DNA from 3 places in the Paludibacterium paludis genome. Region 1 is predicted to be linked to each of the others. Evidence: predicted binding sites of a transcription regulator. Region 1 holds the regulator's gene; each other region holds the start of a gene.

Region 1 (7,826 bases):
AGAATTATTCTCATTATAGCCATGTTCGAGCGGTTGTCTTTTGGATTGTTTTAATCTATGCGATAGTTGTTTTTGATAGTTTGAATTTCGCTGAGGCAAAAAAACCCGCATGACGCGGGTTGGCAGGGTGTCGCCTTACTTGACGTGCGGCGCGAGCAGATGCAGCAACTGTGCCAGCACCTTGGGGTTGGCCGCCACGATATCGCCGCTGTCCAGCCAGGTCTGCTCGCCTCGCAGATCGGTGACGATGCCGCCCGCTTCTTGAACGATCAGGCTGCCGGCCGCGATGTCCCACGGTTTGAGGTTGAGTTCCCAGAATCCGTCAACGCGGCCGCAGGCCACATTGCACAGATCGAGCGACGCCGCGCCTTCGCGGCGGACGCCGGCGGTCTTGCCCAGAACATCCTTGAGCATGGCGAGGTAGGTGTCGACATACGACTGATCGCTGACCGGGAAGCCCGTGGAAATCACGCATTCGTTCATGAACGAGCGGCGCGAGACGCGGATGCGGCGATCGTTGAGGAAGGCGCCGACACCGCGCGATGCCGTGAAAAGGTCGTTGCGGCCCGGATCGTAGACGACGGCTTGCTGGATCTGGCCCTTGTGCGCCAGCGCGATCGAGATCGCGAACTGAGGATGGCCGTGAATGAAATTGGTGGTGCCGTCGATGGGGTCGATGATCCATTCGTACTCGGATTCGCCAAGCCGTTGGGCGCCGGACTCTTCTGCTAAAATGGCGTGCTTGGGGTAGGCCTCGAGGATCACGTCGAGGATCGCCGCCTCGGCGGCATGATCCACCTCGGAAACGAAGTCGTTGTGTTTCTTTTTCTCTACGCGGACAGCGTCGAGGTTGTTCGACGCGCGCAGGATGACGTTACCTGCGCGGCGAGCGGCTTTAACCGCGACATTGAGCATCGGATGCATTGACGGCCTTTACACTGGAACGAAGACAGGCGAACGCCTTTTGGCAAAGGCGGCTCATCTGTGTATAACAATCTGGGTTAAGGAACAGAAAAAACCTCGCCACAATGGCGGGTTTTTGCAATATAGACGCTATTTTAATGCGAAACAGCCAATGAATAAACCCGAAGTCCCTGATTTTTTAAAGAACATCCGTATTGTGCTGGCCAGACCCAACCATCCGGGCAATATCGGATCGGCTGCCCGCGCGATGAAAACCATGGGACTGTCCCGGCTCGTGCTGGTGGCGCCCAGGGCGTTTCCCGACCCGGAAGCCGTGACGCTCGCGTCAGGCGCGGCGGATCTGCTGGAAACGGCCCGCGTCGTGAAAACCCTTGCCGAGGCGCTCGAGGGCGTGACCGTGGCCTGCGCGCTGACCAGCCGCCGGCGCGAGTTGACAATGGAGCCGGTTACGCCGCGCGAGGCGGTGCCGGATCTCCTCGCCCGGGCCCGCACTGGGGAGGAAATCGCCATCGTGTTCGGCAACGAGACTTTCGGGCTGTCGATCGAGGAAGTCGAATGCTGTAACCGCTTGCTGACCATCGCCGGCAATCCCGACTATTTTTCGCTCAATCTGGCGATGGCTGTGCAAGTCGTGACCTATGAGCTGTTCAGCCAGGCTGGCGTCGGCGTGGAGCATCTGCGCCAGGAAGCTGAGCCGGCAACCCTCGACGAAGTCGAGGGATTCTGCGGTCACCTTGACCAGACCATGGAGCATATCGGTTACTACCGCCGCCGCAACGGCGAGCGGCTGATGCGGCGCATGCGTTCGCTGTTCCATCGCGCCGCGCTGCAGCGCGAGGAGATCGACATCCTGCGCGGTTTTCTCAAACAGGTGCAGCGTGCCCACGACGGACAGCTTCGCGACACCGATCGCGGCGAGTGAACCCGAGTGGCTGGCCGGATTGAGGCATCCGGCCGTGCGCGACCTGGCCTGTCTGCTGTTCTCCGAGCCGCCGTGGCATATGGCGGACGCCATCGATCCCGTCCGCTTGCAGGGGCCCGACGCGGTGAGCCGGCTACGAAGCCTCGACCGCGCTCCAGGCTGTCTTGAGCGCTGGTTGTCGGCCTCGCCTTCCAACCGGCTTGGTCGTTATGCCGAGCATCTTCTGGCGTTCTGGTTCGATACCTCGTCGCATTCCCGTCTTGCCGCCCGCAACGTACAGGTGCGGCGCGGTAACGGAATGACGATCGGCGAGTTCGATTTTCTGCTCTGGCTCGATGGCGAGCCATGGCATCTGGAGCTTGCCTGCAAATTCTATCTGAAGCTTGGTGAGTCACCACTGGAATGCGTCGGCGCGAGTCTTGGCGATGGCATGCAGCTCAAGACCCTGGCGATGAAGCGTCAATTGGCGTTGCCGACTCTGCCGGAGGGCGCGCGCGCCTTGCCTGACGGGTTTGCCGGATGCCGCAGCGCGGCGCGCCTGGTGGGGGGGCTGTTCGCCGGGGCCGGCGGTGGGGATCCTGAGGGAACGCTGGGCGGCTGGTGGCGGCAAGGCGCCGAGTCCTTGCCTTGCCGGGGCGCCGCGGCGCGCTGGGTGATTCTTGACCGGAGCCGCTGGCTGTCGCCCTGGCGGGGCGGGCAAGCCGCAAGTCTTGATGCGGGAGAGCTGGCCGCGCGGCTGCAGGGGGCCGATCGTGTGGCGATGGTCGCCGAAATCATGGAAGACAATGGAACGTGGAGAGAGGTCTCCAGGGGATTCGTGGTGCCGGAAGGCTGGCCGGATGCGAAACGGCTGGCCGAGCTGTACGGGCGGAGCGGACCCCGCCCGTGACGCTTACTGACCGTTGGCGTGTACGCAGCCCGAGATCAGCTCCTTGAGCTGCTCCGGCAGCACCAGCTGGATGTGCTTGTGGTCGACGGTGATCCAGCCTTGCTGCTGGAATTTCGACAGGGTGCGGCTGACCGTTTCGAGCTTGAGGCCAAGGAAGCTGCCGATTTCCTCGCGGCTCATGCGCAGCACGAAGTCGTTGGCGGCGAAGCCGCGGCTGGACAGGCGCTGGGAAAGGTTGAGCAGGAAGGCGGCCAGCCGTTCTTCCGCCTTCATGTTGCCAAGAAGCAGCATGACGTTCTGGTCGCGAACGATCTCGCGGCTCATCAACCGGAAGAAATGGTGCTGCAGGCTGGGGATGTCGCGGCCGAGACTCTCCATGCGGGAGAAGGGCAGCTCGCAGACTTCGCTGTCCTCCAGGGCGATCGCGTCGCAGCCGTGAACGCTGGAGGATATGCCGTCAAGACCCATCAGTTCGCCGGACATCAGGAAGCCGGTCACCTGTTCGCGACCATCCTGGCTCGATACACAGGTCTTGAAGAAACCGGTGCGGATGGCGTACAGGGACTTGAAGTTCTCGCCGCTGCGGAACAGGAACTCCCCGCGCTTGAGGCGGCGACTCTGGCGGATGACGGCGTCGAGCTGGGCGAGCTCTTCGCGGTTAAGTCCGACGGGCAGACACAATTCTCGCAGACTGCAGTTGGAGCAGCTTACCTTGAGAGTATGGAGCGGGATCAACGTTTGGTCGTTCATGCTGTATTTCAGCAACCTTGTAAATAAGCTTGACGCTTGTCAAAGCGGATTTTATCCGTTTTCTACAAATTTACCAGTCCACCACAGGTTTTTCCAGTTCAGGACCGCCATGACACCCACCCACCCGTTTTTTCCGGACAGCTGCGAATTCGATCGCGAGCTTATTGAGCGTCTGGATTGCTCCGGACCGCGCTACACCTCGTATCCCACGGCTGACCGCTTCACCGCCGCGTTTGGCCCCGACGATTATCTGCGCTGGTTGGGCCAGCATCAACTGGGTCAAAGCAATCGGGCAATATCATTATATGCTCATTTACCTTTTTGCAACACTGTCTGCTACTACTGCGGTTGCAACAAGATCATCACCAAAGACAAGTCAAAGGCGGATACCTACCTCGATTATCTGGAAAAAGAGGTGGATGCGGTTGTCGCCGCGCTGGGCAAACGGGAGAAAGTCATTCAGTTGCATTTCGGTGGTGGAACGCCGACGTTCCTGTCGGATGCACAACTGGAACGGTTGATGACCTTGCTCAAGACACGTTTCGAATTCCTGCCCGAAGGCGAGTATTCGATCGAAATCGATCCGCGCAAGGTCGGCCGCGATACCGTGTTCGAGCTGGCGCGTCTGGGCTTTAACCGCATGAGTGTCGGTATCCAGGACTTCGATCCGGCCGTGCAGCAGGCGGTGAACCGGGTACAGAGCGAAGCCGAAACGCTGGAAGTGATCGAGGCCGCGCGCGAAGCAGGATTCCGCTCGGTGAGCGTCGATCTGATCTATGGCCTGCCGCTGCAGACGCTCGATTCCGTGATGGCCACGCTGGACAAGGTGATCCGCATCGCGCCGGACCGCATCGCCCTGTACAACTACGCGCACTTGCCGACCGTGTTCATGCCGCAGCGCCGCATCAACGAAGCGGATCTGCCCAGCGCCGAAACCAAGCTGGACATTCTGCAGGAGTCGGTGAAGAGATTGACGGATGCCGGATATGTCTTCATCGGCATGGACCACTTCGCCAAGCCCGACGACGATCTCGCGGTCGCGCTGCGCCAGGGACGGCTGCAGCGGAATTTCCAGGGTTATTCGACGCATGCCGATTGCGACATGATCGGACTCGGGGTGTCGTCGATCGGCAAGATCGGACCCTGTTACACGCAAAACCACAAGGACATCGATGCCTATTACGCGGCGCTGGATGAAGGCCGCCTTCCCGTCATGCGGGGAATGGTGCTCGATGGCGACGATATTCTGCGGCGCTCCATCATCCAGTCGCTGATGTGCCGTTTTGCCTTGTCCGTCGAAGCCACCGAAGATGTGTTCGGCATCAATTTCGCGCACTACTTTGCCGAGGAGTTGCCGAAGATCCGCGAACTGCAGGCCATGGGGCTGCTGAGCTTCGATGGCGATTTCCTGATGGTCGAGCCCAAGGGCCGTTTCCTGATCCGCAATATTGCGATGATTTTCGACAAGCACCTGCGCGACCGCCAAAGCGGCGCCCGCTATTCGAAAGTGATCTGACGCGAAAAGGGGGGAGGGGAACCTCCCCCGTCCCCTTATTCCGTGCTACGCTTTCCGTCCTGTTTTTCTCCAGAGTGTCGTTCCGCTCCATGATGAAGTCCCTGCTCAACGGCATCCTGCTGGCGCTGGTGGCCGCCGCCTACGGCCTGTGGTTCGGCGTCCGCGTGGCCGCGTACCCGTTCAGCCTGCTTCGCCGACGGCTGGGGCGTGCCTGATACCGGATCATTCCCCCGGTTCCTCCCCGCGTTCCTCTCTCCTCGTTTGCCGGTCGCGGCGGGATGATCGATCGGCTTGCGGCGTATTGCCATCCCGATGCTCCTTAGAAGTAATGTGGCGCTTTCCTTTTTATGCAAAAAGCATGATGCACATCGGCCATGTGAAGAAGTGCTTCGCGGTAACGAAAAAGAGCCGTGAGCACGTCGCCGATCCCCGTGGACAGGGGAGGATGTTCGAGGCGGTTCGCGATGTCTTCTTTGCCTGCGGGGCGGGTGAAGTGCTGGGCCTGCTCGATCCCAACGGGCGCGGGTAAAACCACCACGTTGCGCATGTTGCCGACCGCGCTGGCGCCAACCGGCGGCATGATCGAGATCCTCGAGGGGCGCTCCCTGCTGGGTTTTCTGTCCGGCGCCACGGCGCTCTACGGCCGGCTGACGGTGCGAGAAACCATCCGTTTCTTCGGCGAGGCGCATGGCGTTGGCCGGGCACATCGCCGGCCTGGCCGTCCTGTCGCGAATCGGGGGCGGGAGTGTCGGCTGATCGGCGCGCTGGTGCTGCCGTCCAACGCCATTGTCGCGGCGGTGCGGTTGACCCTGTCGCTGTTCGCCAGGACGTACAAGTAGGCCAGCAGTTATTGCGGGCAGGTGATGTGCCTGCCTGTTGTTTCCGTCGCGATGTCGATGCTGCCGGGGATGAAGCTGGAATCATTCTGGGCCTGGATGCCGATCACCAATGTGTCCCTGGCGATACGCGAAGTACTGAAGGGCACCCTGGGTGCCGGCTCCTTGGCGGTCGTGATGCTCTCCACTTTGCTGGCCGCAGGCATGCTGATCCAGGTGTGCGTGCGCCTGTGCCGGGCGGAGAGAGTGCTGTTCCGCCGCTGAGGGCGGGGTGGGAAGCAAAACGCCGGCCCCGGGATGGCGCCGGCGTTTTGCCACGAATCAGACGATCAGGCTTTCGATGCGGGCGGTGATCATGTCCACCGCCGGGTCGTTGCAGCCGTGGGGCAGAATCACGTCGGCAAAGCGCTTGGTCGGCTCGATGAACTGGTTGTGCATCGGTCGCACCGTGGCCATGTACTGGTCGATGACGTTCTGCATCGAGCGGCCGCGCTCGGCGATGTCGCGTTGCAGGCGGCGGATGAAGCGGACATCCGAATCGGTGTCCACGAAAATCTTCAGCGACATCATGTCGCGAAGCGCCGCGTCGTACAGAGAATAGAAGCCCTCGATCAGGATGACGGGCGCCGGCACGACGGTCTGGGTGGCGTCCGACCGTGTGTGGCGGGCGAAATCGTAGATCGGCATGTCGACGGGCACCCCGTTCCTCAGATCATCGATATGCTGCATCAGGAGCGGCCAGTCGAAGGCGTGCGGGTGGTCGTAATTGGTCAAGAGCCGCTGTTCGAAGGTCAGATTGCTCTGGTCGCGGTAGTAGAAGTCCTGAATGACGACGGCGGCCTTGTCGGCGCCGATGGTCTCGACCAGTTTGCGGGTCACGGTCGTTTTGCCGCTGCCGCTGCCACCGGCGATACCGATGATGAAGGGAGTTGTCATAGAGGATCTCGGATTTTGCAAAAAACGCGACATTTTAATGACTTGTAGTGATCGGTGCCATCTGTAAAGCGGCATGCTCGTTCAGGTTTGCACCGTGCCGGAATGCCCGGCGAGGATGGCGCGCACCGGCCGGGTCTGCAGGGCGACGGCGGTCAACGTGGCGATGGCGCAGGCGCTCCACAGCACCGAGCCGCCCCAGCTGCCGTAAATGAACGTTCCCAGGGCCGGGGCATAGATGGTGCGACCCGACCAGACCGCGGTGTACAGACCCAGATAGCGTCCGCGCAGCCGGTTTTCCGAACGCATCATCACCAGTTGCGAAAACACCGGCGAGATCAGCAGCTCCCCGACCGTCACGGTGATCGCCATCAACACCGCGAACAGCGGCCCCTGGCCCGCCAGCAGCCACAGATAGCCCAGACCGTTGAAGAGCACGCCGGCCGCGGCGCCGGCGCCAAGCCCCCAGCGCATCACCCGCCGCGCGACGGGAAGCTGGAACAGCACCACCATCGCGCCATTGATCGTGAAAAGATACCCCAGCCATTGGGGCGGCAAGTGGTAGCGGTCCTTGAGGAACAGCCCCACGCTGGAATACATCTGGTCGAAAATGGCGATGGTGATCATCAGGCTTGCCATCAGCCACAGAAAAGCCGGGTCGCGCCAAGGACTGCCGGTGCCGTGTGCCGGACTATCCTGCCGGCGGCGCGGTTCGGGCAGGGCCGAGTTTCCCCGGTAGGCCAGTGCCAGCCACAGTGCGCCAAGCAGGCTTGCCGCGCCGTTGCTGGCATACACCCACTGGTAGCCGTGCGCGGCGATCAGGCCACCGGTGACGCCGCTGAGCGCGACCCCCAGGTTGGTGGCGATGCGCAGCATGCCCTGAGCGACAGGCCGGCGGGCATCGGGACAGGGCTCCAGGGCGAGCCGCTGGTTGACCGGCCGGAACGCGCCGTCGCTGAAGCCCGAGATGACCAACAAGGGAAGAAACAGCCACAAGGGCAAAGGCAGGAACATCGCCAGCATGGACAGCGCCGAGACGGCCATGAAGGCCTTGGC
Region 2 (7,826 bases), 890 kb from region 1:
ACGTTGTAGCGGAACATCTTTTCCCAGGTATCGGCCGGCGTTCCGGGCGAGGACAGCGCGTCCGAATACAGCTTGCTGCTGACGTCGACACCCGCTTCCCGGGCGATCTGCTTGAGCAGACGGGCATCGCTCATGTTCTCGAAGAACACGGCCCTCACCTTTTCCTTGCGGATCTGCTGCACCAGCCGGGCCACGCCCTTGGCCGACGCCTCCGCCTCGGTGCTCACGCCTTGCGGCGCGACAAAGCGCACGCGATAACGATCCGCCAGGTAGCCGAACGCATCGTGCGAGGTCAGTACCGTGCGGCGCGACGCCGGCACGGCGGCGAATCCTTTCGCCGCCCAGGCATCCAGCGCATCGATGCGCTGCCTTAGCGCACTGGCACGGGCGGCGAATTCCGTCTTGCCGGCCGGATCCGCCGCAACAAAACCCCGTTCGATGTTATCCACGTAGCGCTTCACCCGCTGGGGATCCTGCCAGGCATGCGGATCGACGCCATGACCATGGTCATGATCGTGCCCCCGCGCCTCCCCGTCTTCGTGCGCGGACAAGGGTTTCACACCAGCGGCCGCTTCGATCACGACACCCTTGAAGTGCGAAGCCCCGCCCAGGCGGCCAAGCCACCCTTCCAGGCCCAGGCCGTTCACGACAAAGACCCGTGCCCGGGACAGTTTGCGGATGTCGGCGGGGGTCGGCTGATACACATGAGCGTCCTGATCGGGGCCGACCAGCGATTCGACCTGCACCCTGTCGCCGCCGATTTCCCGCGCGAGATCGGCCACAATACTGAAACTCGCCACCACCGGCAGTTTGCCGGCCAGGGCCGAGGACGACGCGATGGCGCACAGCAGCGCCGCGATGGTTCTTTTCATAACGATTCCTTCTTCACCGAGGGTCACGCCCTCACAGTTCAAGATGCCGGGCACGCAGATAACGCGGCAGCGCGCCGCCCACCGGAGCGATGATCAGGGAAAGCAGATAGGCCAGTCCGGCCAGCAGGATGATCGACGGTCCGGACGGCAGTTCCAGGTGATAGGACAGCAGCAAGCCGCCCGCGCCACAGGCGAACGCCACGCCCACCGCCACGGCCAGCATGCCGCCCACGCTGGAGGACCACAGACGCGCGGTGATGGCCGGCAGCATCATCAGACCGACCGCCATCAGGGTCCCCAGCGCCTGGAAGCCCGCCACCAGATTCAACACGACCAGGAACAGGAAAAGCGTGTGCCACAGACCGCCCCGCCCGCCGACCGCCTGCAGGAAAACCGGATCCAGGCTTTCCAGCAGCAACGGCCGGTAAATCAGCGCCAGTGTCAGCAGGGTCACGCTGCACACCCCGGCCACCAGCACCAATGCGGCGTTATCGACCGCCAGCACGGAGCCGAACAGCAGATGCATCAGGTCGACATTGCTGCCGCTCCTGGACACCATCAGCACCCCCAGCGCCAGCGACAGCAGGTAGAACGCCGCAAAGCTCGCATCTTCCTTCAGTCCCGTGTAGCGGGTCGCCAGCCCCGCCAGCACCGCGACGGTCACGCCGGCGGCGAACCCGCCAAGACTCATCGCCGGCAAGCTCAAGCCCGCCACCATGAACCCCGCCGCCGCGCCGGGCAGAACGGCATGACTCATGGCGTCCCCCATCAGGCTCATGCGGCGCATCACCAGAAACAGGCCGATCGGGCCGCTCGACAGGGCCAGCGCGAGGCACCCCACCAACGCCCGGCGCATGAAGCCGAATTCGACAAACGGCGCCACCGCCAACTCGTACACAGCCAAACTCATGCCGTTTCTCCGTTCACATGGCACACCGGAGCGCGATCCTGCCAGTGGGCCGCGGTATCCACGGCCCTGCGCATGTTGTCTTCGGTCAAAACGCGGTCCGTCTCTCCCCAGGCCACCACTTCGCGGGCCAGGAGCAACGTCCGGGGAAAATGCCGCCGCACCTGGGATTCGTCGTGCAGCACGGCGATCACCGTCCGCCCCTCGCCGCGCCAGCGCTGCAAGAGGTCGAACAAATCGTGCGTGGTGCGCGCATCCACCGCATTGAACGGCTCGTCCAGCAGGATCACGCGCGCATCCTGGGCCAGAATCCGCGCGAACAGCACGCGCTGGAATTGGCCGATCGACAGAGCCGACACCGGCCGATGGGCGAAATCGGCCAGCCCCACGGTCTCGAGGGCCTGCCAGGCCGCATCCCGCCCCTGACGGTCAACCCGCCGGAACCAGGAACTGCGGAACCATTGTCCGGTCGTCACAAGATCCAGCACCTCGACCGGCAGGCTGCGGTCGATTTCCGACTGCTGCGGCAAATACGCGATATCCCGGCGCGTCAGGCCATCCAGCACGACACGCCCGGCATCCGGTTGAATCAGGCCCATCATGGTTTTGAGAAGTGTGCTCTTGCCCGCGCCGTTGGGTCCGAAAATCGCCGTCGCTTCGCCCGCGGCGAACTCTCCTTGCACGTGGTGCACGGCCGGGTGGCGCTGATAGGAAACCGTCAGGTTTTCAAGGCGTAGACTCATGCTCCGCCCTCCAGCGCCCAGATCACGCACGACCAAAGCAGCGCCAGCACGGCCAGCACCCACAGCGCGCGCTGCGCCGCCGAAGCGGTCAGCAAAGTGAAGCGGTAGGTGCGCTTGTGATGCGGTTCATGCGCCATTACCGCGCCTCCTTGCCGGTCCGGCAGGCCGTGAGCGCCGTGGACACCGCGTCGGCATCGATCCGCGGAGCGATCAGCTCGAAACGGCTGTCGCGGCGCCAGGCGACCTGCGTTGCGCCCCATTGCCCTTCCGCCCAATTGAGCCAGACCCAGCTGTCAAGCACCCGGAACACCCCTTTGGCGCGCACCAGGCCCGGCACGCGGACGGGCAGCTCATCAAAAAAGGCCACCAGCCGTTCGCCATCGAATTCGGTCTCCGGTCCGAACAGCCAGCCTTCCGAACTCCAGGCGTCATGGGCTCCGTGCGCGACAGCGGGACGGTAGCGCGGCTGCGGACGGGCGGCGACGTCCAGCCAGGCGGGATCGAGTTGCCCCTGGCGCACTTCGGCCACCAGCGCCTTGGGCGGAAACATTTGCGCCGCCCGGGCCCGGAATGCTTCGAGCGTCGGCACATCGGCCGCGTCGGTCTTGTTGGCCACGAGCACATCGGCCAGCGCGATCTGGTCGCGGTACAGCGGCTGGCGCAGATAGTCCTGGCTGATGAACTGACGCGGATCGACAAGGGTCACCACCGCGCCGATGGCCAGGGCGTCCCCCAGCGGTTTTTCGCGCAACTCATCGATCACGCCGGCGGCGTGGGCCAGTCCGCTCGCCTCGATCAGCAGGCGGTCGGGGCGCTCGCGGCGCAAAAGGTTGGCGACGGTCGCCGTCAATTGCGGCCCGGCGACGCAACACAGGCAGCCGCCCGCGATTTCCGCGACCGGCATGTCGTCGCCGGACAGCGCCGCGCCGTCGATGCCCACCTCGCCGAATTCATTGACGATGATGGCCCATTTTTCATTCGTGGGGCGCTGGCTGATCAAATGGCGCAAGGCCGTGGTTTTGCCCACGCCCAGAAATCCCGTGAAGAGATTCACCGTGGTTGTATTCATGCTGGACAGACTTTGCATTTCCCGGTCAGGACCAGGTTTTGTGGATTGACGGCGAAGCCGCACGCCGCCGAGGCCGCGCGCAGGGCATCAAGACAGGCGGCGGCATCGATTTCCTCGACGCGTCCGCACGCTTCGCATACCAGGATCAGGCCGTCGTGCCGGCATTCGAAATGTCGACAGACGATGAAGCCGTTGAGCGCTTCCACGCGATGCAGGAGCCCCTGCTCGACCAGAAAATCCAGCGCGCGGTAGACGGTGGGCGGCGCGGCCATGGCGCGTGTTTTTTGCAGATCGGCCAGCAACTGGTAGGCTTTCACCACGCCTTCATAGCGCAGCACCAGCTCGAGCACTTGGCGTCGCACGGCGGTGAGTTTGCAGCCACGAGCCTGGCAATGCCTTTCGGCGGCGGCGAGATAGTGATCCGCGTTCATCGGCAGCTTTCCGGACAGAAAGCCAGAATGTTACTGTATAACATCACACAAGACAACCGGCCCGGGATTCGGCCTGAGCGTCAAAAGCAGGTACAATAGCTGGCAATGCAGACTTCCAACGTCGACAACGAAAGGAAAATCCGATGAAAAAAGTCATGCTTGCCGGTCTTATCGCCCTTACCGCCCTGCCGGCGCTCGCCGCCCCGGGCGGCGCCGAACGCCAGCAGTCGTTCAAGAAACTTCTGCGCAGCTTCGAGCCGATGGGATTGATGGTCCGCGAGCGCGAACCGTACAAGAAGGACGAGTTCATCAAGCACGCCGACGCGCTCAAGAAGATGGCGGCCGAACCGTTCACCCTGTTCGCGCCGAACAGCATCGACGCCAAGAGTCGTTCCAAGCCGGAAATCTGGACCCAACCGGCCAAGTTCGCCGCTGAGAAGGATAAATTCCTGAAGGCTGTCGACGAACTGGATGCCACGGCCAAAACCGGCGATCTTGCCCAGATCAAGAAAAGCTTCGGCGGCGTGGCGCAAACCTGCAAATCCTGTCACGATGCCTTCCGCGGTCCGGAACGCTGATTTCCGCGCGCAGCACGCGCAGTGAACCTGACAGCCTGGCTTCGGCCAGGCTGTATTGTTTGATGAGTGGCTTACCGGGAAGGACGACCATGGCCGCGAAAAAGAGCGCCCCGGCGGCGCGCAGCGCAAAAACCGAAGACCAGCGGCGTTTCCTGCGTGCCGAAGAAGGATGCCGCAGCACGCTCGACGAACTGCTGACCCTCGAGCGGGAAGGTGGACTATCGAGCCACGAGACGGCGGCCCAGTATGTGCGGATGGCGCTGATTTACTACAAGAGAATCCGTAACGGCAAGGTGATGGGGCCCGCCGATTTCAATCATGCGGTGGATGTCGCCACGGCGGCGAGGCGAGCCATGAGCGCGCTCGACCCCGCCCTGGAGTTCTGCGGCCACCCGCGGCAAGAACGACTTGCCGCGGCCCTGCGCCACGCGGACGGCATTCTGGCCGACTACCAGGCACTCAAGACGCCCATCCGCCGCGGTTAGAAAACATCAAGCAAAACGCAGGATGGCCGCAACCAGCCCCGCGGCGGCGGCAAGACACAAGGCCGCACGCCAGACCGGCGCGAAGAAGGGCGGCGTCACACCATACGGCAGCGCCTTGCGCCCCGTCACCATGGCAGGCACCAGCGCCTCTTTCTTCACCACCCGGTAGAACACGATGGCGGCGAGGTGCAACGCCACCAGCAGCAGCAGAATATTCACGCCAAGCTTGTGAACGGCCGTCATGGTTTCTGCCGCGCCACCGGCAAGATGGGCGAGCGGACCGTCATAGAGCATGGAATCGACATCACTGGCGAACAATCCGGTACCCACCTGCGTCAGCAGCACGGTCAACATCACCAGAACCATCCAGCCGCCCATCGGATTATGCCCGGCGTGCGACACATCGCCGGCCAGATAGCGGCGAATGGCGGCCGGACCTCGCAAAAAGTCCGAGAACCGCGCCGTCTGGCTGCCGACCACGCCCCATATCAGGCGGAACACCAGCAAGGCCAGCAGCAGCACTCCGCAGCGGATGTGAAGCTCCAGCACCCCTTGCTGACCGGTGTACCACATGGCGCCGACCAGCCCCACCAACAACCAGTGAAACAACCGGGTCGGGACATCCCATACCTTAACCGACCGACTCATCCAGCCCTCCTGTCGCATTGATAATGACACGGGGCCATTATACGCCGGACGAGCCCAGCCAGGGCCATTCAGGGGCGGGGAGCGGCGAACGCCTGCGGCGCCAGGGAGGACGCGAGCCAGGTATCCAGGGTTCTCTTCTGATCCGGTGTCAGAACCGCGTAGAACTCGCGCACCACGGCCAGCTCCCTGGCCGTCTGGACTTTCTGCCGCTCAAGCCATGCCAGACGCCGCTCCAGGCGCTGCGGAGCCGGCATGTTCAGCGCGCTTTCGCCAAGACATTCGCCGGCATGACCCGCCACCATCGCAAAGGCGAGCCACGCCTGTTCCTGCTCGGGCCGAACGCCGAGCCGGTCATGCAGCAGAGCCTGGGAATTCACCTGCAACGCCTGATCCAGCGCCGCATCCCGATGCCAGGCGGCTTTCGCGTCATCGGCCGCCTCGCTGGCCCGTGCCGACGTTGCGCAGGCCATCGCCGCGGCCAGCGCCAGTGCGCGGACAAGCATCCACTTCATCGTTTCCTCCTTTGACTCTTCCGAACCGCATCGCACGATTCAGTACACAACTGCATTATCCCGTGTTTGCTTAAGCATGTCTTATCAGACAGTAAAAGAAATGTTGCGAAATTTTAACTATTTATTACATTTTTTATTTAAAACATTATTTACGTAAAAATAAAACATAAAAAATTACATATGGCGCAAGCAAACTGTGTGAGACGGGCGCATGGCGATCCGCCGCTGACACCGGACGCGCCCGACAGCGAACACCGCTTCCTTGACCTCCATCAACCCCTACGTCATAAATACTGGGCATTCTAAATAACAATCGAAGGCGCGATGTAAATAGAAAAATGCAATAGTCAGAATTTATCAACCCGATAGGAACCGACTATGAAATCACGGTATATCGCAATGGTTGTTGGCGGCAGCGTCGCCATGTCCACCGGTCTCGCCGCCCTGGCGTCACAGGTGCCCGCGCTTAGCCAACAGGATCGGACATCGATCTGGAAGTCAGCCAAAGAGCTGTTCCGTCCATTGCCCAAAGCCGCGCCCAATCCGGCCAATCCGGCGAACCCGGCCAAGATCGAGTTGGGCAAGGCTCTTTATTTCGACACCCGGCTGTCCAAAGGCAACACGGTCAGCTGTAATTCCTGTCACAACATCGCCAGTTATGGCGTCGACAACCTGCCGACATCGCAGGGGCACAAGGGCGCATTCGGCGGACGCAATTCGCCGACGGTGATGAACGCGGGCCTTCTGGAGCCGCAGTTCTGGGATGGTCGCGCCAAAGACGTGGAAGCCCAGGCGCAAGGGCCGATCATGAACCCGGTTGAAATGGGCATGCCGCACAAGGATCTGGCCCTCGCCCGCATCGGCAGCATCGACGAATACCGGGCGCTGTTCCGTCAAGCCTTCCCCAAGGAGGCCAATCCCCTCACCTACGAGAACATCGCCAATGCCATCGGGGCGTTCGAGCGCACCCTCATCACGCCTTCGCGCTTCGACGCTTACCTGAAAGGCAATGTCAAGGCGCTGAACGATCAGGAAGCCCGCGGGTTGCGCACCTTTGTTTCGACCGGTTGCGTGACCTGTCATAGCGGCGCCACGCTGGGTGGAAACCAGTTCTTCAAGTTCGGCCTCGTCAACGGGCCTTACAGCAAATACACCGGCAAGCCCAACAGCGATGCCGGCCGTTATGACCTGACCAAGAAGGAGGAAGACCGCGACGTGTTCCGCACGCCGACCCTGAGAAACGTGGAACGCACCTATCCTTATTTCCATGATGGCAGCGTCACGGATCTGGGCGATGCTATCCGGATCATGGCAAAAACGCAGTTGGGTAAGGACCTGAACGGTCAGGACGTGGCTGATATTCGCGCCTTCTTGTCCACGCTGACCGGTCAGATACCCAAAGAGGCACTGGTTCTGCCGGTACTGCCCAAGTCGGGCAAGGCGACTCCGCTGCCCGATAACAGCTGATTGTCTCTAGCTGCGCTTTTCCATTCTTTGGGGGCCGTGCGCCCCCGTTTTTTTCTGATCGCGAACGTAGCGTGGCACGAGGGCGCTCATCACATCGTCATTGCGATGAAGTCC
Region 3 (7,826 bases), 320 kb from region 1:
ATGTCGGTGCAAGGATCGGCCACCAATCACCATGCCATCAACCTTGCCCGCGACCTGTTCGGCATCCGCCGCGCCGTGCTGCCGCGCGTGCTGACACTCGATCAAGTGCGCAGCGTGATCGAGAAAACCGACGTGGAAATCGAGGTGTTCGGATTTGGCAGCCTGTGCGTCATGGTGGAAGGACGTTGCCTGCTGTCCTCCTATGCCACCGGTGAATCGCCCAATACCCATGGCGCCTGCTCACCCGCGCGCTTTGTGCGCTGGGAGCAGGGCTCCGACGCGCTCAAGGCTCGCTTGAACGGCATTCTGATCGACCAGTTCGTCAAGGATGAAGCGGCCGGTTACCCGACTCTGTGCAAGGGGCGCTTCAAAGTCGCGGATGAAACGTATTACGCACTGGAAGAACCCACCAGCCTGAACGTCATGACCATGCTGCCCGATTTGATCGACATCGGCGTGGCGGCCATCAAGGTGGAAGGCCGCCAGCGCAGCCCCGCCTATGTCGCGCAGGTGACCCGCGCGCTGCGCGAGGCGATCGACGCCGCCGGCCGGGAAAAACACCGGTTCACCGTGCGCGCCGGCTGGCAGCAGGCCTTGAACAATGTCTCGGAAGGTCGCCAGGATACCCTTGGCGCTTACCACCGACCCTGGAAGTGATGATGACACCGACTCAAACCAAACTGTCGCTCGGGCCTTTGCTGTTCCTGTGGCCCCGCGATACCGTGATGCATTTTTACGCCGAAGCGGCCGAGCTGCCGGTGGACACCCTCTACCTAGGCGAAAGTGTCTGCTCTCGCCGCCAGCAACTGCGCACCCGAGACTGGATCGATCTGGCGCGCGATCTGGCCGGTACCGGGAAGGAGATTCTGTTGTCTAGCCAAACGCTGATGGAGAGCGACTCGGACATGAAGCGCCTGAACCAGCTGGCAGATAATGGCGATATCCGGCTTGAAGCCAACGACCTGGGCGCGGTCGATCTGATGCGCGAGAGGGGCCTGCCGTTCGTCGCCGGCCCGCACTTGAACATTTATAACGGCGACACCCTGGCGCTGATGAAACGCCTGGGCGCTTTCCGCTGGATTCCTCCGGTCGAAATGTCCCGCGCCATGCTCGAAGCCGTGCTCGCGGCCGGCGTCCAGATCGAAACCGAACTGTTCGCCTGGGGCCGCTTGCCGCTGGCCTTCTCGGCGCGCTGCTTCACCGCACGGCACTACAATCTCGACAAAGACAGCTGCGAGTTCCGCTGCATAGACCACCCGGACGGCATGTTGCTCGAAACACGCGAAAGCGAGTCGTTTCTTGCCATCAATGGTATCCAGACCTTGTCGGCCGGATGCCATTCGGTGCTCGACGACATCGTCAAAGGGCAGGTTCCCCGGGTCGACAGATTGCGCATCAGCCCCCAGTCGGAAGGCACCGGCGACGTGGTACGGGCGTTCCGGGCGGCACTCGATGGCGAAACACCCGTGACACCCGCTGCCCCCGGCCCGCTGGTCAACGGTTACTGGCACGGTCAACCCGGCATTGCCGGTCAAAAGGAGGCGTTGCATGCCCATTCCTGAATTCACACTGCCGTCGTCCCTGTCAAAACTGGTCGGCATCCTGCCGCCGACCCCGCCGTCCTGGCTCTTGGCGCAAAGCCTCAACCTTCTCTACAAGCGGGGGGTGTTGCCGGCCGACATGGCTCTGCTGGAGGGGCGAACCTTCGACGTGCACGTTCGCGACGCCGGGCTGCATCTTTTTTTCTGTGTGGAAAATGGCGTATTCCGGACGGAACGGGCACAGCGGGAGGCCGACCTGACGCTGTCGGCCAACCTTGCGGACTTCATGCGGATGATGCTGCGGGAAGAGGACCCCGACACCCTGTTTTTCAACCGCCGCCTAGGCATCGAGGGCGATACGGAGCTCGGACTGGTGGTCAAGAACCTGCTCGACAGCGTCGACTGGAGCCAGACCCCGCTGTCGCGTTTCATGGCGGTGTGAACCTGCCGGGAAGACACCTCTTCCCGGCAAGCAGGAGCGGCGGAGGAAAAGGTCAGGCTCCGGTCTCGTCGAGCCTTTCCTGATGTGCCTTGCGCTTGGCCGAGAAATCGAGCCCCGGCAGTTCGGCGACGATGTCGGGGTGATCCGCCAGCTTTTCCACCAGGAAATCCACAAACACCCGGGTACGCGGCGCGATGTGGTCGCGGTGAGGGAAACAGATATAGATGGAACGCTCGAGCGAGACCATGTCGGTCATCACCGCCTCGAGCTCACCCGCACGGATATAGGGCATCACCTCATGCCCCGGCAACTGCGCGATGCCCAGCCCAAGCCGGGCGATTTCGCACACGGCTTCCATCTCGTTGAGGGTATAGGTGCCCTGCACTTCGACCGGCACGCGTTCGCCGTTCCGGTCGAATTCCCATTTGTAGAGCCGGCCCGAGGTGGGGAACTGGAAGTTGATGCAATCCTGCTCGGACAGGTCTTCGACCTTGGTCGGGCGGCCATGGGCGGCCAGATAGGCAGGGGACGCGACCACATACAGCGGAATGTAGGCCAGGTGTCTTGCCACCATTCGCGAGTCCGGCATCATGCCTATCCGAACCCCGACATCATAACCGTCTTCGATCAGATCGCTGAAATGGTCGTCCAGGCCGAAGAACACCTTGATTTTCGGATAGCGCTCGCAAAACTCTCCCATCAGGGGCAGGATGAAACGCCGCCCGAAGGAGTTGGGCATGCTCACGCGCAGATGCCCGGCCGGCTCGTCCCGGCTTGCCTTGAGCTGGCTGATCGCGGTGTCCAGGTTGTTCACCGGTCCGCGGCATTGCGCATAGAAACGCCGTCCGTCCTCGGTCAGGGTCAGTTGGCGCGTGGTACGGTTGAACAGCCGGACCTCCAGTTCCTGCTCCAGACGCGCGATGCTCTGGCTGATGGCCGCTGGCGACACACCCAGCTTGCGAGCCGCATCGGAGAAGCTTCCATTTTCTGCAGTGGTCATAAAGACCATGAGCGCTTTCAGGGTATCCATCGCAGTGAAATTCCTAATCTGCCGTCCGGGTACGGTTCGCAAGGCAGCCAGCCGAACGCAACCGATGGCATTTATTAAAGATATTGTTAAAAAAGGTTACACCATATCTCGCGAATTTTGAAGATTTTCTGTCAACCTTTTCTGTCTTTTCCATCATCTGCCGACGCGACACGACCCGGACCCGGCAACAGGCCTGCAGCTCTCCTCGCGCTATTGCCAACAACTTCAACCATCTCTTGTTAGCAATCACTGAATAGTATGCGTCATTGTTATTTAAAATGCCACATGAATTGATCAACAACCCTCTTCGCAGCATCATTTATACAACATGTCATTTAAATGCCATCCCGCCACCGGAGGTGCCTCCCCCGGCGGCGGATAAATCCGGACGCGCGCTGACGGGAATATGCGACATGTTGGAGGGGGAATTTCCTTAACTGGCTGAAAAGACATGCAATCTTCACAGTAACAGGCTATACAGATACCACCGGAACTGTCTGCGCTGCGCACGTCGATGGGACCATGCCGGGCAAACCGCCCTACCGGCCAACCCGGAATCCCCTCGTCGGCCGATCACAGTCGATCCGGTCGAGTCGTCGATACGGCCTGTTCGACGGCAGTGGGCATCACCATCAGAAAAATACACTTCCGCCACACCGCGCAAACAGAATGTCGGCCTTAACGCCGGCACTGAATAATCGGATCGCTTCAAAACCAGTCAAAATAATAACAATGCAATATAATTTACAAATATAATATCGTACACACGGAAAATAATGCATTAATTCTCTTGTATAAAATAGGCTGACCTTTATTACAGTAAAAAGTGGGGCTGAATCGGGATAGTGTCTGCTATCATTTTCGGAACACAACAATAACAAGGGAACGACCATGCCAACAGAGAAAGCCATCATGAACCGGCAAATGCCAAAAGGACTGGCGCCAGAACGGCTTTACACCCTGCTCGAATGGGTCCACCGAGTGGGGCAAGTCGAATGCGAAAAGACGCTCAAGCACTACCTGGATTACCTGCAGCAGCAAATCCCGGTCGAGCATATGTGTCTGGTTGTCGGACGTATCAATCAACAAAGGATGATGCAAAGACTGGATAAAGTCGTGGAGATTACTTATCCACATAATTGGATAGAGCATTATATCCACGAAAATTACGCTAGCTGCGATCCGGTTCTGCTAACGCCATTAAGCCCGAATCCGCTGTTGTGGCAGGAGCGTTTTTCCCAGGTAAATACCAATCAGGAAAAACGGTTTATTGCCGAAGCCACTTCGGTCGGTCTGGGAGATGGCATCACCTGCAGCGCCTTTTCCCAGAAGCACAATCTTGCCTGCCTGATTTCTCTCGCCGGCAAGGACGTGAGCATGGACCGGCAATTGGTGGAGATGGTCAACACGCTCGTCCCCCATCTCCACCAGGCGGTGATTCGTACCACCATTCCCGCCACGGTCAACCAGCCGGGCATCGTGCTGTCGCACCGCGAACACGATATCTTCCACTGGATGAGCCACGGAAAAACCAACTGGGAAATTGCCACCATCCTAGACATCAGCGAAAGGACAGTGAAATTTCATGTAGCCAACATTATTCGCAAGCTCAATGCGAATAATCGTACGCACGCGATCGTTCTTGGGTTGCAGCTGGGAATACAGCCGCCTCTCGCAGCCAATGAATGAAATCCGGACTGGCCGACGGCCAGTCCATGTACCCCGCCTGGGAGAGCACGCCGCCATCCAGTTTCTTTGCTTCGCCGATCGCCACCGTCGGAAAACCGAGCCGGGTCAAATGTCGGAAGAACGGGGGCTCGACGACGAAATACAGCCACTTCACATCATGAAGTCTCGACCATTCGTAGAGCGACAGGTAGAGCAGGCGGCTAGCGCTCCCCATACCCCCGTTCAGACATCGGCTCGCCACGGCGAAGCGCGTCACCTCGCCGGCATGCCGGCCCTTGCGCAAGGCGAACCCACCCGGTAGCAGCCGTGCGAATTCCTTTTCGATCATGAACGGATAATGGCCTTCCGTATATCTGACAGAACCCACCACCTCATTGCCATCGATGACCGCCAGATTATGCGAAAACGCATCGTACTCGTCCTTGTCGAGACCGTCGGCGGACAGCTCAACCCATTTGAGTTTTTCCCGGAAAATTTCGTGGCGAAAGCGCAGTAACTCGGTTTGACGCCGCCCTCCCCTGATGGTCTCCAGACGCAATCCTTCCTGACTGCTCAAGGACAGAAAAGCCATACCATGCCCCTATCGGTTAGTTGATCAACACCCGATACTCTATGGGTTCATTGGCTAACCCGAATCTGACCTTTCTGACAGTAAGTTCCCTCTGCGGGGAATAAAACGCTGGTCAATACTCTAATATGTAGAAATGTATATCTATTACATATAAAAAATACTTATAAAAACCCGATGATTTCATAATGTCACGGCAATATTTGTAAAACAACTGTAATTACATACAGGTCACCCCTATTCCCGCGCCATTTCAGACCGGTATCTTGCCGGCATTTCGCCCGGCCGTTTGATCCAGATCAAATGCCAGCCGCTGTCAAGCGCGCATAGTTAGTGTTTTTACTCGACCGGATCACGCCATGCTTCACCACTTCAACCCGCTGGTTATCAAGGGTCATGAACTCCTGCCCATCGTCCAGGGCGGCATGGGCGTCGGCATTTCGGCCAAGAGTCTGGCCGGCAGCGTGGCTCTCGAAGGAGGGGTCGGTACGATCGCCAGCGTCGACCTGCGGCATCTGCACGAGGATCTGGTCGCCGAATCGGCGAAAGCCGGCGGACAGGAAGATCTGGACCGGCTCAACCTCATCGCGCTGGATCGCGAAATCAAGGGCGCTTTGCGCAATGCGCAGGGCCGTGGCATGGTCGCCGTGAATGTAATGAAAGCCGTGGATGCGCACCCGGCGCTGGTACGCCAAGCCTGCGAATCGGGCGCGCAGGGAATCGTGATGGGAGCGGGACTGCCCCTGGATCTGCCGGAAATGGCCAGAGATTTTCCTGAGGTGGCGCTCATTCCGATCCTGTCCGAGTCGCGCGGTATCCACATCGTTTTGAAACGCTGGATGAAAAAACAGCGTCTGCCCGATGCGATCGTGATCGAACACCCGCGACATGCCGGCGGCCATCTGGGCGCGGCGAGCATCGGCGAGATCGGGGACGAGCGCTTCAATTTCCGCCGGGTACTGAACGAAACCTTCGAGGTATTCAAGCAATTGGGCCTGGAAAGCGAGCGTATTCCGCTGGTCGTTGCCGGCGGCATCAATACTTTCCAGAAAGTCCGCACCTGCCTGCAGGAATTCGGCGCCTCGGCGGTGCAGATCGGCACGGCCTTCGCCGTGACTCGCGAAGGCGACGCCCACGACAATTTCAAGCGCACCCTGGCCGGCGCCCGTCCTGAAGACATCGTGGAGTTCATGAGCGTGGCCGGCCTGCCCGCGCGCGGAGTCATGACGCCATGGCTCAAGTCCTACCTGAAGCGCGAAGACAAGCTGCAGGCCAACGCCAAGGCCGACCCGCGCCGGTGCACCCAGGGCCTCAATTGCCTGAGCGTGTGCGGACTGCGTGACGGACTCGGCAAAATCGGCCAGTTCTGCATCGATCTGAAACTCTCCGCCGCCTTCCGCGGGGAAGTGACCAAGGGACTGTTTTTCCGGGGAGCCGAGCCGTTGCCTTTCGGCGACTCCATTCGCAGCGTGCGCGAAACCATCCATTATTTCATGACGGGTGAAACACCGTCCGACCTGCGGATCCCGGGTTAAACCGCCAATGGCGGAGAGACACGCTTCTCTCCGCCTTTTCGCTGGATCCAGATCAAACCTTGAGCATACCGCTCTGCCATTTCTGCTGCTATTTTGTTACATTGCTTCACTGGCAATTCCATCCCACCGAGCTGTGTCATGACTGATTTCACCTCCTGCAATCCGGCTACCGGAGAGCTTGTTTTCACTCGCCAGGCCTGGACGGCGGAACAGCTGGACGGCGCCTTGCAACGACTCGCCGGCGCCCGCCACCCCTGGTCAAGGCTCAGCGTCGGACAACGCGCGCAAAAATTGCTCGGTCTTGCCGACGAACTCACACGGGTGCGTCTCGAACTGGCACAGCTGATCACTCTTGAAGTCGGCAAGCGCACTGTCGAATGCCTCGCTGAAATCGACAAATCCGTGCAACTGATCCGCTATTACGCGGAGCTCGCCCCCAAACTGCTCGAAGCGATCCCCATCCAGACCCATGCCAGCAAAAGCGGGGTTGCGTTCGAACCCTTGGGGCAGGTTCTGGCCATCATGCCCTGGAACTATCCGGTGTGGCAGGTGCTGCGCTTTGCCGTTCCCGCCCTGATGGCCGGCAATACCTGTCTGGTCAAGCCGGCCCCGGTCGTGCCGCAAAGCACGGCGAAACTGCTCGACTGCGTGCGAGAAGCCGGGCTGGATGTTCTGGATGTGGCCTGGATCATGCACGAGCACGTGGAAACGGCCGTACGCGCCTCCGATGCCGTGGCCTTCACCGGCTCCACTTCGACCGGCCGGATCATCGCCAGCCTGGCGGGCCGGCACCTGAAAAAAACCGTGCTCGAACTGGGCGGCAGCAATCCGTTCATCGTCCTGGCCGATGCCGACGTGGAGGCCGCCGCTCGCGAAGCCGTCCATTCGCGCTTTCGCGATGCGGGTCAGTCCTGCAACGCGGCCAAACGCATGATTCTGGTTCCGCAGATCGCCGAGGACTTCATCCGCTGCTTCGTCGAAGAAGCCTCGCGGTTGAGCCCGGGCGATCCGACCCAGGAAT

Evidence for each region. The regulator FNR, encoded in region 1, switches genes on or off when oxygen is low (the NO sensors DNR and NnrR bind a similar motif). The targets are predictions, from matches to a motif close to TTGATNNNNATCAA.
Region 2: a site for FNR is predicted at 6,508-6,521, ahead of JNO50_RS08060 (cytochrome-c peroxidase). Genes of this name have one in related genera too.
Region 3: a site for FNR is predicted at 5,560-5,573, ahead of JNO50_RS02660 (NAD(P)H-dependent flavin oxidoreductase). Genes of this name have one in related genera too.

What each region holds. Positions count from the first base shown of each region.
Region 1 covers NZ_CP069161.1:889,086-896,911, forward strand. The annotation lists gene JNO50_RS03940 (inositol monophosphatase family protein) at 136-924, opposite strand; gene JNO50_RS03945 (RNA methyltransferase) at 1,076-1,846, shown strand; gene JNO50_RS03950 (DUF1853 family protein) at 1,803-2,735, shown strand; gene fnr (fumarate/nitrate reduction transcriptional regulator Fnr) at 2,739-3,485, opposite strand; gene hemN (oxygen-independent coproporphyrinogen III oxidase) at 3,595-5,001, shown strand; gene JNO50_RS03965 (hypothetical protein) at 5,076-5,216, shown strand; gene JNO50_RS03970 (hypothetical protein) at 5,321-5,581, opposite strand; gene JNO50_RS03975 (hypothetical protein) at 5,580-5,840, shown strand; gene JNO50_RS03980 (hypothetical protein) at 5,865-6,101, shown strand; gene udk (uridine kinase) at 6,159-6,773, opposite strand; gene JNO50_RS03990 (MFS transporter) at 6,855-7,826, opposite strand, start outside.
Region 2 covers NZ_CP069161.1:1,777,762-1,785,587, reverse strand. The annotation lists gene JNO50_RS08110 (metal ABC transporter substrate-binding protein) at 1-872, opposite strand, end outside; gene JNO50_RS08105 (metal ABC transporter permease) at 904-1,776, opposite strand; gene JNO50_RS08100 (metal ABC transporter ATP-binding protein) at 1,779-2,522, opposite strand; gene JNO50_RS08095 (hypothetical protein) at 2,519-2,659, opposite strand; gene JNO50_RS08090 (CobW family GTP-binding protein) at 2,659-3,600, opposite strand; gene JNO50_RS08085 (transcriptional repressor) at 3,588-4,022, opposite strand; gene JNO50_RS08080 (c-type cytochrome) at 4,166-4,600, shown strand; gene JNO50_RS08075 (hypothetical protein) at 4,690-5,085, shown strand; gene JNO50_RS08070 (cytochrome b/b6 domain-containing protein) at 5,092-5,733, opposite strand; gene JNO50_RS08065 (Spy/CpxP family protein refolding chaperone) at 5,802-6,245, opposite strand; gene JNO50_RS08060 (cytochrome-c peroxidase) at 6,624-7,712, shown strand; gene JNO50_RS08055 (rubredoxin) at 7,802-7,826, opposite strand, start outside.
Region 3 covers NZ_CP069161.1:569,558-577,383, reverse strand. The annotation lists gene ubiU (ubiquinone anaerobic biosynthesis protein UbiU) at 1-657, shown strand, start outside; gene JNO50_RS02685 (U32 family peptidase) at 660-1,562, shown strand; gene ubiT (ubiquinone anaerobic biosynthesis accessory factor UbiT) at 1,549-1,983, shown strand; gene JNO50_RS02675 (LysR family transcriptional regulator) at 2,036-3,013, opposite strand; gene JNO50_RS02670 (helix-turn-helix transcriptional regulator) at 3,905-4,702, shown strand; gene JNO50_RS02665 (acyl-homoserine-lactone synthase) at 4,623-5,273, opposite strand; gene JNO50_RS02660 (NAD(P)H-dependent flavin oxidoreductase) at 5,630-6,805, shown strand; gene JNO50_RS02655 (aldehyde dehydrogenase family protein) at 6,944-7,826, shown strand, end outside.